Regions from separate parts of the Streptomyces sp. NPDC054770 genome, predicted to be linked through region 2. Evidence: predicted binding sites of a transcription regulator. Region 2 holds the regulator's gene; the other holds the start of a gene.

Region 1 (6,492 bases), on a different contig from region 2:
TCGGTGGCGGCGCCGACCTTGATCACGCACACGCCGCCGGCCAGCTTCGCGAGGCGCTCCTGGAGCTTCTCGCGGTCCCAGTCGGAGTCGGTGTTCTCGATCTCGGCCTTGATCTGGGCCACACGGCCGGTGACGGCCGCGGAGTCGCCGGCGCCGTCGACGACCGTGGTGTCGTCCTTGGTGACGGTGACACGGCGGGCGGAGCCGAGCACGTCCAGGCCGACCTGGTCGAGCTTGAGGCCGACCTCCTCGGAGACGACCGTGCCGCCGGTGAGGGTCGCCAGGTCCTCCAGCATCGCCTTGCGGCGGTCACCGAAGCCGGGCGCCTTGACCGCGACCGCGTTGAAGGTGCCGCGGATCTTGTTGACGACGAGGGTGGAGAGGGCCTCGCCCTCGACGTCCTCGGCGATGATCAGCAGCGGCTTGGAGGCACCCGCCTGGATGACCTTCTCCAGCAGCGGGAGCAGGTCGGCGATGGAGGAGATCTTGCCCTGGTTGATGAGGATGTAGGGGTCCTCCAGGACGGCCTCCATGCGCTCCTGGTCCGTCACGAAGTACGGCGACAGGTAGCCCTTGTCGAAGGCCATGCCCTCGGTGAAGTCCAGCTCCAGGCCGAAGGTGTTGGACTCCTCGACGGTGATGACACCGTCCTTGCCGACCTTGTCCATCGCCTCGGCGATGAGCTCGCCGACCTGCGTGTCCTGCGCGGACAGCGCGGCGACGGCGGCGATGTCGGCCTTGTCGTCGATCGGACGGGCCGAGGCGAGCAGCTCGTCGGAGACGGCGGCCACGGCGGCGTCGATGCCCTTCTTCAGGGCGGCCGGGGAGGCACCCGCGGCGACGTTCTTCAGGCCCTCGCGGACCAGCGCCTGGGCCAGCACGGTGGCGGTGGTCGTACCGTCACCCGCGATGTCGTTGGTCTTGGTCGCCACCTCCTTCACCAGCTGGGCGCCGAGGTTCTCGTACGGGTCGTCGAGCTCGACCTCGCGGGCGATCGTGACACCGTCGTTGGTGATGGTGGGGGCGCCGAACTTCTTGTCGATGACGACGTTGCGGCCCTTGGGGCCGATCGTCACCTTCACCGTGTCGGCAAGCTTGTTGACGCCGCGCTCGAGGGCGCGACGGGCGTCCTCGTCGAACTTCAGGATCTTCGCCATGGGAGCGGTTCAGCCCTCTCGGAAAACGTGGGTGAAACGAACCGCGCCCCTGACGCCCGGCTTCATAAGGTCGCGGGGGCCAGGGGCGCAGCTCAAAGCAGAATGTGCTTGAGGTGAATTACTTCTCGATGATCGCGAGCACGTCGCGAGCCGAGAGGACGAGGTACTCGTCGCCGTTGTACTTCACCTCGGTGCCGCCGTACTTGCTGTACAGAACGACGTCGCCGACCTTGACGTCGAGCGGCAGGCGCTCGCCGTTCTCGAAACGGCCCGGGCCCACGGCGAGGACGGCGCCCTCCTGGGGCTTCTCCTTCGCGGTGTCCGGGATGACCAGGCCGGAGGCCGTGGTCTGCTCGGCGTCGAGCGGCTGGACCACGATGCGGTCCTCAAGCGGCTTGATGGCAACCTTGGAGCTGGCGGTCGTCACGATCCGACCTCCCCCTTCGGAGATCTCACGGGGTTAACTGTCTGAGGTGGCGACCAGGTGGATCCGTCGTCGCGGGTGCCGGACCTGCCCGTCGCGTTGTTGGCACTCTCATCTGCCGAGTGCCAGAGCCGAGACTATGACCGCGATTAGCACTCGGTCAAGCGGAGTGCCAATTGCGACCGGCGCGGCGCCGGAATCGCCCCCTTCGGGTGTTACAGCGCGGCGGCGGCGTACATCTCCCACACCAGGATCTCGGCGGGGCCGGTGGCCGTCACCCGGTGCCCGCCGGCGGCCGTGAAACGCGCGGCGTCACCCTCGCCGAGCACTCCGACACCCTCCAGGTCCACGGTGCCGCGGGTGACGAACAGGTGCAGGTAGGGAGCCTCGGGCAGGGTCACCCGCCCGCCGGGGCGCAGCCGTGCCGCGTACAGCGCGGCGTACCGGTTCCGGATCCGGATGGCGCTCGCGTCCTTGTGCCGGTCCATGCCGGACGCCACCGTGACCAGCCCGCCGGAGAGCAGTTCGGCGTCGATCTCCAGTTGTTCGTAGCCCGGGGTGACACCGGCCTCGTCGGGGACGACCCACATCTGGACGAAGTGCACGGGGTCGGCGGGGGGCCGGCCGGCGTCCCGGTAGCTGTCGTTCTTCTCCGAGTGCAGGATGCCGGTGCCGGCGCTCATCCGCTGGGCCAGGCCCGGGTAGATCACCCCGGAGTGGCCGCCGGAGTCCTGATGGACCAGCGAGCCCTGGAGCACCCAGGTGACGATCTCCATGTCCCGGTGCGGGTGGGTCTCGAAGCCCGTCCCGGGCTGCACCAGGTCCTCGTTGTGGACCAGCAGCACCCCGTGGTGCGTGTTGGCCGGGTCCGGCCGGTGCGTGCCGAGGGAGAACGAGTGCTTCGAGTCGAGCCAGGACAGCCGGCTCTCGAGCCGCGCGTCACCGCGCCGCACCTCCACACCGGGTGCCAGTAGTGCGCCCATGCCGTGCCTCCCGCTCCACACAAGGATCTGATAACGTGAATATTCAAGTTATCACGCGTTCAACTATCCTGTAAGAGCCAGCTATGGGCACCGTAGATCACTTGAGCATTGAAGTTCGCAGTCCTGCCGGACTAGAGGTAGTCCTCAAGACGACCCACCGTCAGCCCGCTCGCCTGCACCCGGCGCAGCAGCCGGGCGGTGCGCTCCCTGAGGGTCGGGCCGAGGGCCTCGTCGGGGCCCACCAGGACGATGTCACCGGGGCGGAGCCGCTTGTCCCCGCCGCGGTAGGTGATGCCGTCGGGGGTCATCGCCGCCCGCCACAGGACCACCGCCGTGACCCCGCAGTCGGCGGCCGCGCGCAGGGTGGTGGTGTCGTAGGTGCCGTAGGGCGGACGGAAGAGGCGGGGGCGGATGCCGAAGCGCGACTTCAGCTTCTCCTGCTGGCCGCAGATCTCCGCGCGCTGGCCGGCGTACGGCAGCCCGGGCATGGCCGGGTGGTCGAGGGTGTGGTTCTGGACGCTCGCGCCGACCGACTGCAGGCGGGCGAAGTGGCCGTAGCCGGGGCCGACCACGCTGTCCGTGAGGAACATGCTCACCGGCAGGCGCAGTTCGCGGACCATGTCGACGAAGCGGGGGTCCTTCTCGGCGCCGTCGTCGTAGGTGAGGAAGACGACCCGGTCGGACGTGGGGATGTGGTCGACGACCGGCGGCAGGGCGGCGCGGAAGGACAGCGGGTGCAGCGGCGGGCGGGGCGCCGGGGAGAGGGGCGCGGCCAGGCCCCACCGGCGGTACGGCGGCAGGCCGGTGGGGCCGTGCGGGTGCACCCGGTCGGCCGCCTTCCTGCCGAGCCGTTCGATGGGGTCGACGGACGGGGCGCAGGCCGACACGGGCAGGACGGCGGCCAGGAGGGCGGCGGCCAGGACAGCGGCCGTCGCCCTCGGTCGGCTCACAGGTAGTCCTCCAGGCGCGCCACCGCGTAGCCGTCGCGGGTGACCTTGTTCAGAAAGCGGCGCATGTCGTCGACCATGGTGCCGTCCCAGTCGTTGCGGCCCCGGAAGTGCGTGAGGACGATGTCACCGGGGTGCAGTCCGCGGTCCCACTCGCGGTACTCCCAGTGGTCGACGAACACCTCCTCGTCCCAGATCGGCGCGTACTTGATGCCGCAGGACTTGGCGGCGCGCAGGGTGTCGCCGTTGTAGTTGCCGTAGGGCGGGCGGAAGACCGTCGGCGCCCTGCCGAACTGCTTCCTCATGATCTCCTGCATGCCGCAGATCTCGTGCTTCTGCTCGTCGTAGGTCAGCCCCGGCAGGTAGGGGTGGGTGAGGGTGTGGTTGTTGAGGGTGTGGCCCTCGGCCTGCATCCGGCGGAAGTAGCCGTAGTCGTCCTTGACCAGGTAGTTGCTGAGGAACGCGGTGTACGGGATCTGCAGCTGGCTCATCATCCGCAGGAAGTCGGGGTCCTTCTCGGCGCCGTCGTCGATGGTGAGGAAGACGACCTTCTTCCTGGTCGGGATCGTGGTGAAGACCGGGGGCAGGTCGTCCTCCACCTGGCCGTCCACCTCGAAGCCGTCGCGAGCGGTGATCCTCGGCTTGTGCGCCGGCGGGGCCGGGGGCCGCAGCGGGACCGCGTCCAGCCCCCAGCGCCTGGCGGCGGCGACCAGGTCGGCGTGGGAGTCGGGGGCGGCGGCCCGGTGGGCCTGCTGGCCCGCGGCGGGGCGGACCTCGGCCTCGTCCCCCGGCCCGGCACAGCCGGAGACGACGGCGACGGCAGCGACGGAGAGGGCGGCGATCACCAATACCGACCTATTTTTGTCATTTTGTACGACTGCTCGCATGGCGTCGGATCCTTCCAGGCACCTCCCCGGAACCCGGGCAGACACCTCGGCCGGAGGCGAACCATCCACCGACTGGCCGACAATGACCCGGTGAACGACCACCTCTCGCCCCTCCTCACCCTCCTCACCCCCGAGGGCCGCGCCCTCCTCGACGAGGTGCGCGGCACCGCGCCCGCCGACGAGCTCGCCGTGGCCACCCGGCTGCGCCGCGAGCACCCCGCCGATCTGGTGTCGGCCGCGCTGGCCCAGGCCCGGCTGCGGCAGCGGGCGGCGGCGAAGTTCGGGGACGCGGACGCGGGCCGCATGTTCTTCACGCCGAACGGGGTCGAGCAGTCGACGCGGGCGAGTGTCGCCACGTACCGGGCGGAGCGGATGAAGGCGCTCGGGGTGACCTCGGTGGCCGACCTGTGCTGCGGGATCGGGGGCGACGCGATCGCGCTCGCACGGGCGGGCATCCGCGTCCTCGCCGTGGACCGGGATCCGCTGACGGCGGCCACCGCGCGGGCGAACGCCGACGCGCTCGGGCTCGCCGATCTGATCGAGGTCCGGGAGGCGGACGTCCAGGAGGTGGACACGGCCGGCCACGACGCCGTCTTCGTCGACCCGGCCCGGCGCGGCGGCCGCGGCCGCATCTTCGACCCGGAGGCCTACTCACCACCCCTATCCTGGGCGGTCGAGGCCGCGTCGACCGCCCGAGTGGCCGCGCTGAAGATCGCCCCCGGCATCCCGCACGAGGCGGTCCCGGCGGACGCCGAGGCGGAGTGGATCTCGGACGCGGGTGACGTGAAGGAGGCCGTCCTCTGGTTCGGCACCGGCGCCCCGGGAGCCGTCCGCGCCACCCTCCTGCCCGGCCCGCGCACCCTGCTCGGCCGCGGCCTCCCCGACCCCGCCGTCCGGCCGGTCGGCCGCTACCTCTACGAGCCGGACGGCGCCGTCATCCGCGCCCACCTGGTCGCCGAGGCCGCCGAGGAGCTCACCGGCGGCCTCGTCGACCCGACGATCGCGTACATCACGGCCGACACGCTCCGGGCCACCCCCTACGCGACCGCGTACGAGATCACCGACCAGCTCCCCTTCAACGTGAAGAAGCTGAAGGCACTGCTGCGCGAGCGCGAGGTCGGCACCCTGACCGTGAAGAAGCGCGGGTCGGCGGTGGAGCCGGAGGAACTGCGCAGGAAGGTCAAGCCGCACGGGCCGAACGCGGCGACCGTGTTCCTGACCCGGGTGGCGGGGGCGCCGACGATGCTGGTGGGCCACCCGTTGGGGTGACGCACCCGTACTCTCCCGGACGCCGCCGTCGACATCGCCCCACCATGCTGCCGTGACCTGGAGCATGCGACGGCGATCCCGAAGGCGGCTGATCCGTGGCGGTCTGCTGCTGGCCACAGCGATCGCCGGCACGGGGCTCGGCGGCTGGATGCTGCTGGACGGTGAAGCTGAACACGTCGACCTTGCGTCCACGGTGGCAGGCCTGTTCGTCGGTCTCGTCTCTCTCTTTCTCGCCCTGGCGGACTTCTTCCGCGACGAAACGGCACCGCTGAATCCCGCAGCGCTCGCCGACGACCTGGCTCTCATCCTCAAGGAACAGTGGCTGGACGAGGCGACGGCCCGGGGCCTGCATGATCCGCGTGTTCTGCCGCTGTCCTGGTCGGCGACAGACCGGAACATCGCCCAGCTGCCGCGCACAGCGAGCGCTCGGGTGCTGCGCATGCGACTGAACGGCAGGCTTGACGGCCGGTTCCACGAGGTGGTCGACCAACTTGCCGACGGGTACGGCCGGTTGCCCAATCGCCGACTCGTCGCCATCGGCGAGCCCGGCGCCGGCAAGAGCGTGCTCGCGATCCTCCTGACACTGGGTCTGCTGAACGCGCGCGAACCAGGCGGCCCCGTGCCGGTCCTGCTGCCCGCGTCCTCCTGGGACCCGGTCCGTGAGCCTCTCGACGACTGGATCGTCAGGGCCCTGGCGCTGCCGTACTACGGCAGCCGTCCGGAGATTCCCCGTGTTCTGCTCACGCACGGCCTGCTGCTGCCCGTCCTGGACGGCCTGGACGAGATCCCGGAGTCGGCACGGCGCAGCGCCATCCGCGGCATCAA
Region 2 (6,492 bases):
CACGGCACCCCGTCAACGCCCGTTGAACGCGTCCTTCAGCCGGCTGAACAGCCCTTGCTGACCGGGCTGGAACTGCCCCGTCGGCCGCTCCTCCCCACGCAGCTTCGCCAGCTCCCTCAGCAGCCTCTCCTGCTCCGGGTCCAACTTGGTCGGCGTCGTCACCTCGACATGCACGATCAGGTCACCCCGGCCACCACCCCGCAGATGCGTGACCCCCCGCCCGTGCAGCGGAATCGACTGCCCGGACTGCGTACCCGGCCGGATGTCGACCTCCTCCAGCCCGTCCAGCGTCTCCAGCGGCACCTTCGTACCGAGCGACGCCGCCGTCATCGGAATCGTCACCGTGCAGTGCAGATCGTCCCCGCGCCGCTGGAACGTGGAGTGCGGCAGCTCATGGATCTCGACGTACAGGTCACCGGCCGGACCGCCACCCGGCCCGACCTCGCCCTCACCGGCGAGCTGGATCCGCGTGCCGTTGTCGACACCCGCAGGGATCTTCACGGTCAGCGTCCGTCGCGACCGCACCCGCCCGTCGCCCGCGCACTCGGGGCACGGCGTCGGCACGACCGTCCCGAACCCCTGGCACTGCGGACACGGCCGCGAGGTCATGACCTGCCCGAGGAAGGACCGCGTCACCTGCGAGACCTCACCACGGCCCCGGCACATGTCACACGTCTGGGCGGACGTGCCCGGCGCCGCGCCCTCACCGTTACAGGTGTTGCAGACGATCGCCGTGTCGACCTGGATGTCCTTGGTCGTACCGAAGGCCGCCTCGTCGAGCTCGACCTCGATCCGGATCATCGCGTCCTGGCCGCGCCGCGTACGCGACCTCGGCCCGCGCTGGGACGCCGTACCGAAGAACGCGTCCATGATGTCGGAGAAGTTCCCGAAGCCACCGGCCCCGAAGCCCCCGGCCCCCGCGCCGCCGCTCTGCGAGAGCGGATCGCCGCCGAGGTCGTAGACCTGCTTCTTCTGCGGGTCCGACAGCACCTCGTAAGCGGCGTTGATCTCCTTGAACCGCTCCTGGGTCTTCGGATCCGGGTTGACGTCCGGGTGCAGCTCGCGCGCGAGCCGACGGAAGGCCTTCTTGATCTCTTCCTGCGACGCGTCGCGGCGCACGCCGAGAACGGCGTAGTAGTCCGTGGCCACTTACGACTCCGCCAGGATCTGTCCGACGTACCGTGCCACCGCTCGTACCGCTCCCATCGTTCCCGGGTAATCCATGCGGGTCGGTCCGACCACGCCGAGTTTGGCGACTGCCTCGCCGCCCGAACCGTAGCCGACCGACACCACGGACGTTGAGTTGAGTCCCTCGTAGGCGTTCTCGTGACCGATGCGTACGGTCATGCCCGAATCCCCCGCCTCGCCCAGGAGTTTGAGGAGAACGACATGTTCCTCCAGGGCCTCCAGGACGGGCCGGATCATGAGGGGAAAGTCATGCCCGAAGCGGGTGAGATTGGCGGTGCCGCCGATCATCAGCCGCTCCTCGTTCTCCTCGACGAGTGTCTCCAGCAGGGTGGAGAGCACCGCCGAGACCGCGCCGCGGTCCTCGACCTCGAAGGCTTCCGGCAGATCCTCCACCAGCCGGGGCACGTCCGAGAACCGGCGCCCCGCGACCCGGCTGTTCAGCCGCGCCCGCAGATCCGCCAGAGACGTCTCCCCGAAGGGCGCCGGGCAGTCGACCATCCGCTGCTCGACCCGCCCGGTGTCGGTGATCAGCACCAGCATCAGCCGGGCCGGAGCCAGCGACAGCAGTTCCACATGCCGCACGGTCGACCGCGTCAGCGACGGATACTGCACGACCGCCACCTGCCGCGTCAGCTGCGCCAGCAGCCGGACGGTCCGCGCCACCACGTCGTCGAGATCGACGGCGCCGTCGAGGAAGTTCTGGATGGCCCGCCGCTCGGGCGCGCTCATCGGTTTGACACCGGCCAGCTTGTCGACGAACAGCCGGTAGCCCTTGTCGGTGGGGATCCGCCCCGCGCTGGTGTGCGGCTGGGCGATGTATCCCTCGTCCTCCAGGGCGGCCATGTCGTTGCGCACGGTCGCCGGGGAGACCCCGAGGTTGTGCCGCTCGGTCAGCGCCTTCGAACCCACCGGTTCCTCGGTGCCGACATAGTCCTGGACGATGGCGCGCAACACCTGAAGCCTGCGTTCACTCAGCATCTCTCGCGCCACACCTCCAGAAAGTCGTCCCCGTGGCCTTTCGGGTCCTTCGGGTCTTTCGTCTGGCACTCGGCGAACGCGAGTGCCAGCATCCCCGGCCCAGTGTACGGCCGTGGGGTACTGACTGGGCAAGGTCGGTCAGGACCCATGGCGTTCTACGGCTAGCGTCGCGGCATGACGGTGACTTGGGAAGAGCTGGGCTGGGAGCAGCTGGCCGAGGGGGTCGGCCGGTGCCGGCTGCCGGGCTGGGACTGCACGGCGGGTCTGGTCCTGGGCGTGGGCACGGCCCTGATGGTGGACGCCGGGTCGAGCCTGGCGGAGGGCGCACGGTTGCGCGCGGAGGCGCAGGCGCTGGCCGACCGCCGTGTGACCCATCTCGCGTTCACCCATCCGCACTTCGACCACGTCTTCGGGGCGGCCGCCTTCGCGGGCGCGGACCTGTACGCGGCGGTGGGCACGGACGCCGTCTTCGCCCTCGACCGGGAGGAACTGCGTCTGGACGCGATCCGCAACGGTCTGCCGGCGCCGGAGGCCGAGGAGGCGGCGGACGCCCTCCCGCTCCCCCGCCACCTGGTCTCCGGCGAGTGGACCCTCGACCTCGGCGACGGCCGCCAGGCCCTGCTGGCGAATGTGGGCCCCGGCCACACCCCCCACGATCTCGCGGTCCTGGTCCCCGGCGACCCGGAGGTGGTGTTCTGCGGCGACCTGGTGGAGGAGTCCGGCGACCCGCAGGCCGGCCCCGACGCCGTACCGTCCCGGTGGCCCGCGGCCCTGGACCGCCTGCTCGCCCTGGGCGGCGATCGCGCCCGGTACGTGCCCGGTCACGGAGCGGTGGTGGACGCGGCCTTCGTACGGGCGCAACGCGACGCCCTGGCGGCCCGCTTCGGCGTGTCGTAGGCACACCGGATCGGCTTCTCCTATCGTCATCCGAATGCGCCAGTACTCCGCCGACCTCACCCCGCCGTGGAAGAAGCCGAAGCCGGTGCCCGAGGTGGCCGCCGAACCCGGTCTGGTGGTCGAGGAGCCCGGTACCGGTTTCTGCGGCGCGGTGATCCGCTGCGAGGCGGGCACGGTCACCCTGGAGGACCGCTTCGGCAAGCACCGCGTCTTCCCGCTGGAGCCGCGCGGCTTCCTCCTGGAGGGCCGGGCCGTCACCCTCGTACGCCCCGCGTCCGCGGGGCCGGTGCGCCCCTCCCGTACCGCCTCCGGTTCGGTCGCCGTCCCCGGCGCACGCGCGCGTGTCGCCCGCGCGGGCCGCATCTACGTGGAGGGCCGGCACGACGCGGAACTGGTCGAGAAGGTCTGGGGCGACGACCTGCGCATCGAGGGCGTGGTGGTGGAGTACCTGGAGGGCGTCGACGACCTCCCCGCCATCGTCGCCGAGTTCGCCCCCGGACCCGACGCCCGCCTAGGCGTCCTCGTCGACCACCTGCTCCCCGGCACCAAGGAGTGGCGCATCGCCCAGTCGGTCACCAGCGACCACGCCCTGGTCGTCGGCCACCCGTACATCGACATCTGGGAGGCGGTGAAGCCGTCGTCCCTGGGCATCGAGGCGTGGCCCCGCGTCCCGCACGGGCAGGACTGGAAGACGGGGGTGTGCCGCGCGCTGGGCTGGCCGTCGGAGAACACGGGCGCGGTGTGGCAGGCGATCCTGGCGCGGGTGGGCTCTTACAAGGACCTGGAGCCGGAGCTGCTGGGGCGGGTGGAGGAGCTGATCGACTTTGTCACGGGAGCCGGTGACGCCTGACCCCGGTGAGAGTCCCGAATTCGCTCGTGTCCAGCTCGGCGCCGAGCAATTCGAGCAGCACCGGATCGCCGAACTTCGTAATCCACTGACCTCGGTAGTCGGCTTGGTCTCCTTCACCCACGGGGTCGGACAGCAAGACGCAGTGCGCCATGATCGGATCGATGATCAGGTAAGCAGGGATTTTGCCTGCCGCATAGATGGACCGCTTGATCCCGTAGTACCGGTCGACGCTCGTCTTCGAGACCACCTCGACCACCAAGGTGACCGATTGGGACGGCACCAGATTGCCTGAGGCTGGAGCCACCCCCCGTTCCAGCACCACTAGGTCCGGAATAGGCTCACTGGCCTCATCAATGATGTCCAGATCCGTCGTCTGGAGACGTTCCCAGCGCTTGCGCGGGATCTGGTCCTGCACTTCCGTCACGATCCGGTTGTGCACCAGGTCGGGAGCGGCCATCATCACGATTTCCCCCGGAGGAGCTCAACCTTGATGCCCTCGGGAGGCTCGAACCCCTCGAAGAACTTGGTCATCCCGCGCTCGTCCACAGCGGTCATCTCCGTGGCCCTCCGGTTTCTGCCGCCGTCAACTACGGCAGCAGCGTACGAAGCAGATTACGGACCGAACCGGCGTTCCGCACCGATCCACTCCCCCGAGTGATCAGTCCACCAGATCCCGCACCACCGCATCCGCCAGCAACCGCCCCCGCAACGTCAGCACGGCCCGCCCCTCCTCGTACGGCCCGACTTCCAGCAGCCCCTCCCCCAGCGCCCGCCGCGAGGCCTTCAGCCCCTCCTCCTTCAAAAGCCCCAGCGGCACCCCCTCCCGCAGCCGCAGCTCCAGCAGGATCCGCTCCACCCGCCGGTCCTCGTCCGACAGGACCTCCCGCCCGGCCCCCGGCGACCGCCCGGACGCCAGCGCCGCCGCGTACGCCCCCGGGTGTTTCACGTTCCACCAGCGCACGCCCCCCACATGCGAGTGCGCGCCCGGCCCGGCACCCCACCAGTCCGCGCCCCGCCAGTACAGCTCGTTGTGCAGGCAGCGGCCCGCCTCGGAGGTGGCCCAGTTCGACACCTCGTACCAGTCGAAACCCGCCCCCGCCAGCACCGAGTCGGCGATCAGGTAGCGGTCGGCGTGGACGTCGTCGTCGGTCATCGGGACCTCGCCGCGGCGGATCCGGCGGGCCAGCTGGGTGCCCTCCTCGACGATCAGCGCGTACGCCGACACGTGGTCGGGACCGGCCCCGATCGCCGCGTCCAGGGAGGCCCGCCAGTCGTCGTCGGACTCGCCCGGGGTGCCGTAGATCAGGTCGAGGTTCACGTGCTCGAAGCCGGCCGCGCGGGCCTCGGCGACGCATGCCTCGGGGCGCCCGGGGGTGTGCGTCCGGTCGAGCACCCGCAGCACGTGCTGCCGGGCGCTCTGCATGCCGAAGGAGATCCGGTTGAAGCCGCCCTCCCGCAGCGCCGCAAGATACGCGGGGTCGACGGACTCCGGGTTCGCCTCCGTCGTGACCTCCGCGTCGGCCGCGAGCCCGAACTCGTCACGGATCGCGTGCAGCATCCGTACCAGATCGGCGGCGGCCAGCAGCGTCGGCGTACCGCCGCCCACGAACACCGTGCGCACCTCGCGCGGGTCGTCACCGAGGACCTTCCGCGCCAGCCTGATCTCGTCGATCAACGTGTCCGCGTAGTTGTCGCGGGAGGCGAGGACACCGCCGGTGCCGCGCAGCTCGGTCGCCGTGTACGTGTTGAAGTCGCAGTAGCCGCAGCGGGTCGCGCAGTAGGGGACGTGCAGGTAGAACCCGAGGGGGCGGGCGGCAGCACCGGCGAGCGCGGACGCGGGGAGCGTGCCGTCGTCGGGGACGGGCTCGCCGTCGGGAAGTGCGGAAGGCATGTCCCCCATTGTCCCGTACCGATTTCTTGTACGGCCTCGGTCACTCCGCCTGGAGCACCAGCAGCGCCAGGTCGTCCTCCGGCTGTCCGCCGCCGAACTCGTGGACGAGCCGCCTGATGCGTTCGGCGATCAGGTCGGCGCTGAGCCCCGCGCAGCCGGCGAACGCCCGCGCGAGCCCGTCGCCGTCGTCGAACTGGCGGCTGCCGGAGCGGCGCTCGGTGACCCCGTCGGTCACGCACAGCAGGCTGTCGCCGGGCCCGAGCTCGATCGTCTCGCTGGTGTACGTCTCGTCCTCGACGACCCCGAGGAGGGTCTGCGGGTGGGCGGCGGTACGGACCTCCCCGTCCGGGCCGAGGACCAGCGGCAGCGGGTGCCCCGCGGAGGCGAGGGTGCAGCGGATGCCGCCGCCGTCGAGGGGCGCGAGTTCGCCGTACAGGAGGGAGAGAAACCGGGTCTGCGGGCCGTCTCCGGGCGGCATCGTGCGGCCGCCGGCGGCGACCAGGGCGCGGGCGGCGGCGTCGGCGGCCTCGGTGGCGTCGTCGAGGAGGAGCTGGTTGAGCCGGTCGAGGACGTCGGCGACCCGGTAGCCCTCGCGGGCGAGGAGCCGCAGCCAGGGCCGGGCCAGGCCGATCACGACGGCGGCCTCGGGGCCCTTGCCCTGGACGTCGCCGACCGCGAAGCACCAGCG

What was found. The regulator HrcA, encoded in region 2, represses chaperone genes, less so after heat shock. The targets are predictions, from matches to a motif close to TTNGCACTCNGNNNNNCNGAGTGCNAA.
Region 1: a site for HrcA is predicted at 1,731-1,757, ahead of groES (co-chaperone GroES). Genes of this name have one in related genera too.

What each region holds. Positions count from the first base shown of each region.
Region 1 covers NZ_JBSHBL010000004.1:229,413-235,904, forward strand. Annotated here, with positions in the region: gene groL (chaperonin GroEL) at 1-1,157, opposite strand, end outside; gene groES (co-chaperone GroES) at 1,276-1,584, opposite strand; gene ACWGKQ_RS06425 (pirin family protein) at 1,797-2,564, opposite strand; gene ACWGKQ_RS06430 (polysaccharide deacetylase family protein) at 2,696-3,514, opposite strand; gene ACWGKQ_RS06435 (polysaccharide deacetylase family protein) at 3,511-4,398, opposite strand; gene ACWGKQ_RS06440 (class I SAM-dependent methyltransferase) at 4,489-5,667, shown strand; gene ACWGKQ_RS06445 (hypothetical protein) at 5,720-6,492, shown strand, end outside.
Region 2 covers NZ_JBSHBL010000112.1:81-6,572, forward strand. Annotated here, with positions in the region: gene dnaJ (molecular chaperone DnaJ) at 13-1,149, opposite strand; gene hrcA (heat-inducible transcriptional repressor HrcA) at 1,150-2,166, opposite strand; gene ACWGKQ_RS47660 (MBL fold metallo-hydrolase) at 2,341-3,063, shown strand; gene ACWGKQ_RS47665 (DUF3097 domain-containing protein) at 3,098-3,913, shown strand; partial or broken gene ACWGKQ_RS47670 (Uma2 family endonuclease) at 3,891-4,468, opposite strand; gene hemW (radical SAM family heme chaperone HemW) at 4,572-5,804, opposite strand; gene ACWGKQ_RS47680 (SpoIIE family protein phosphatase) at 5,845-6,492, opposite strand, start outside.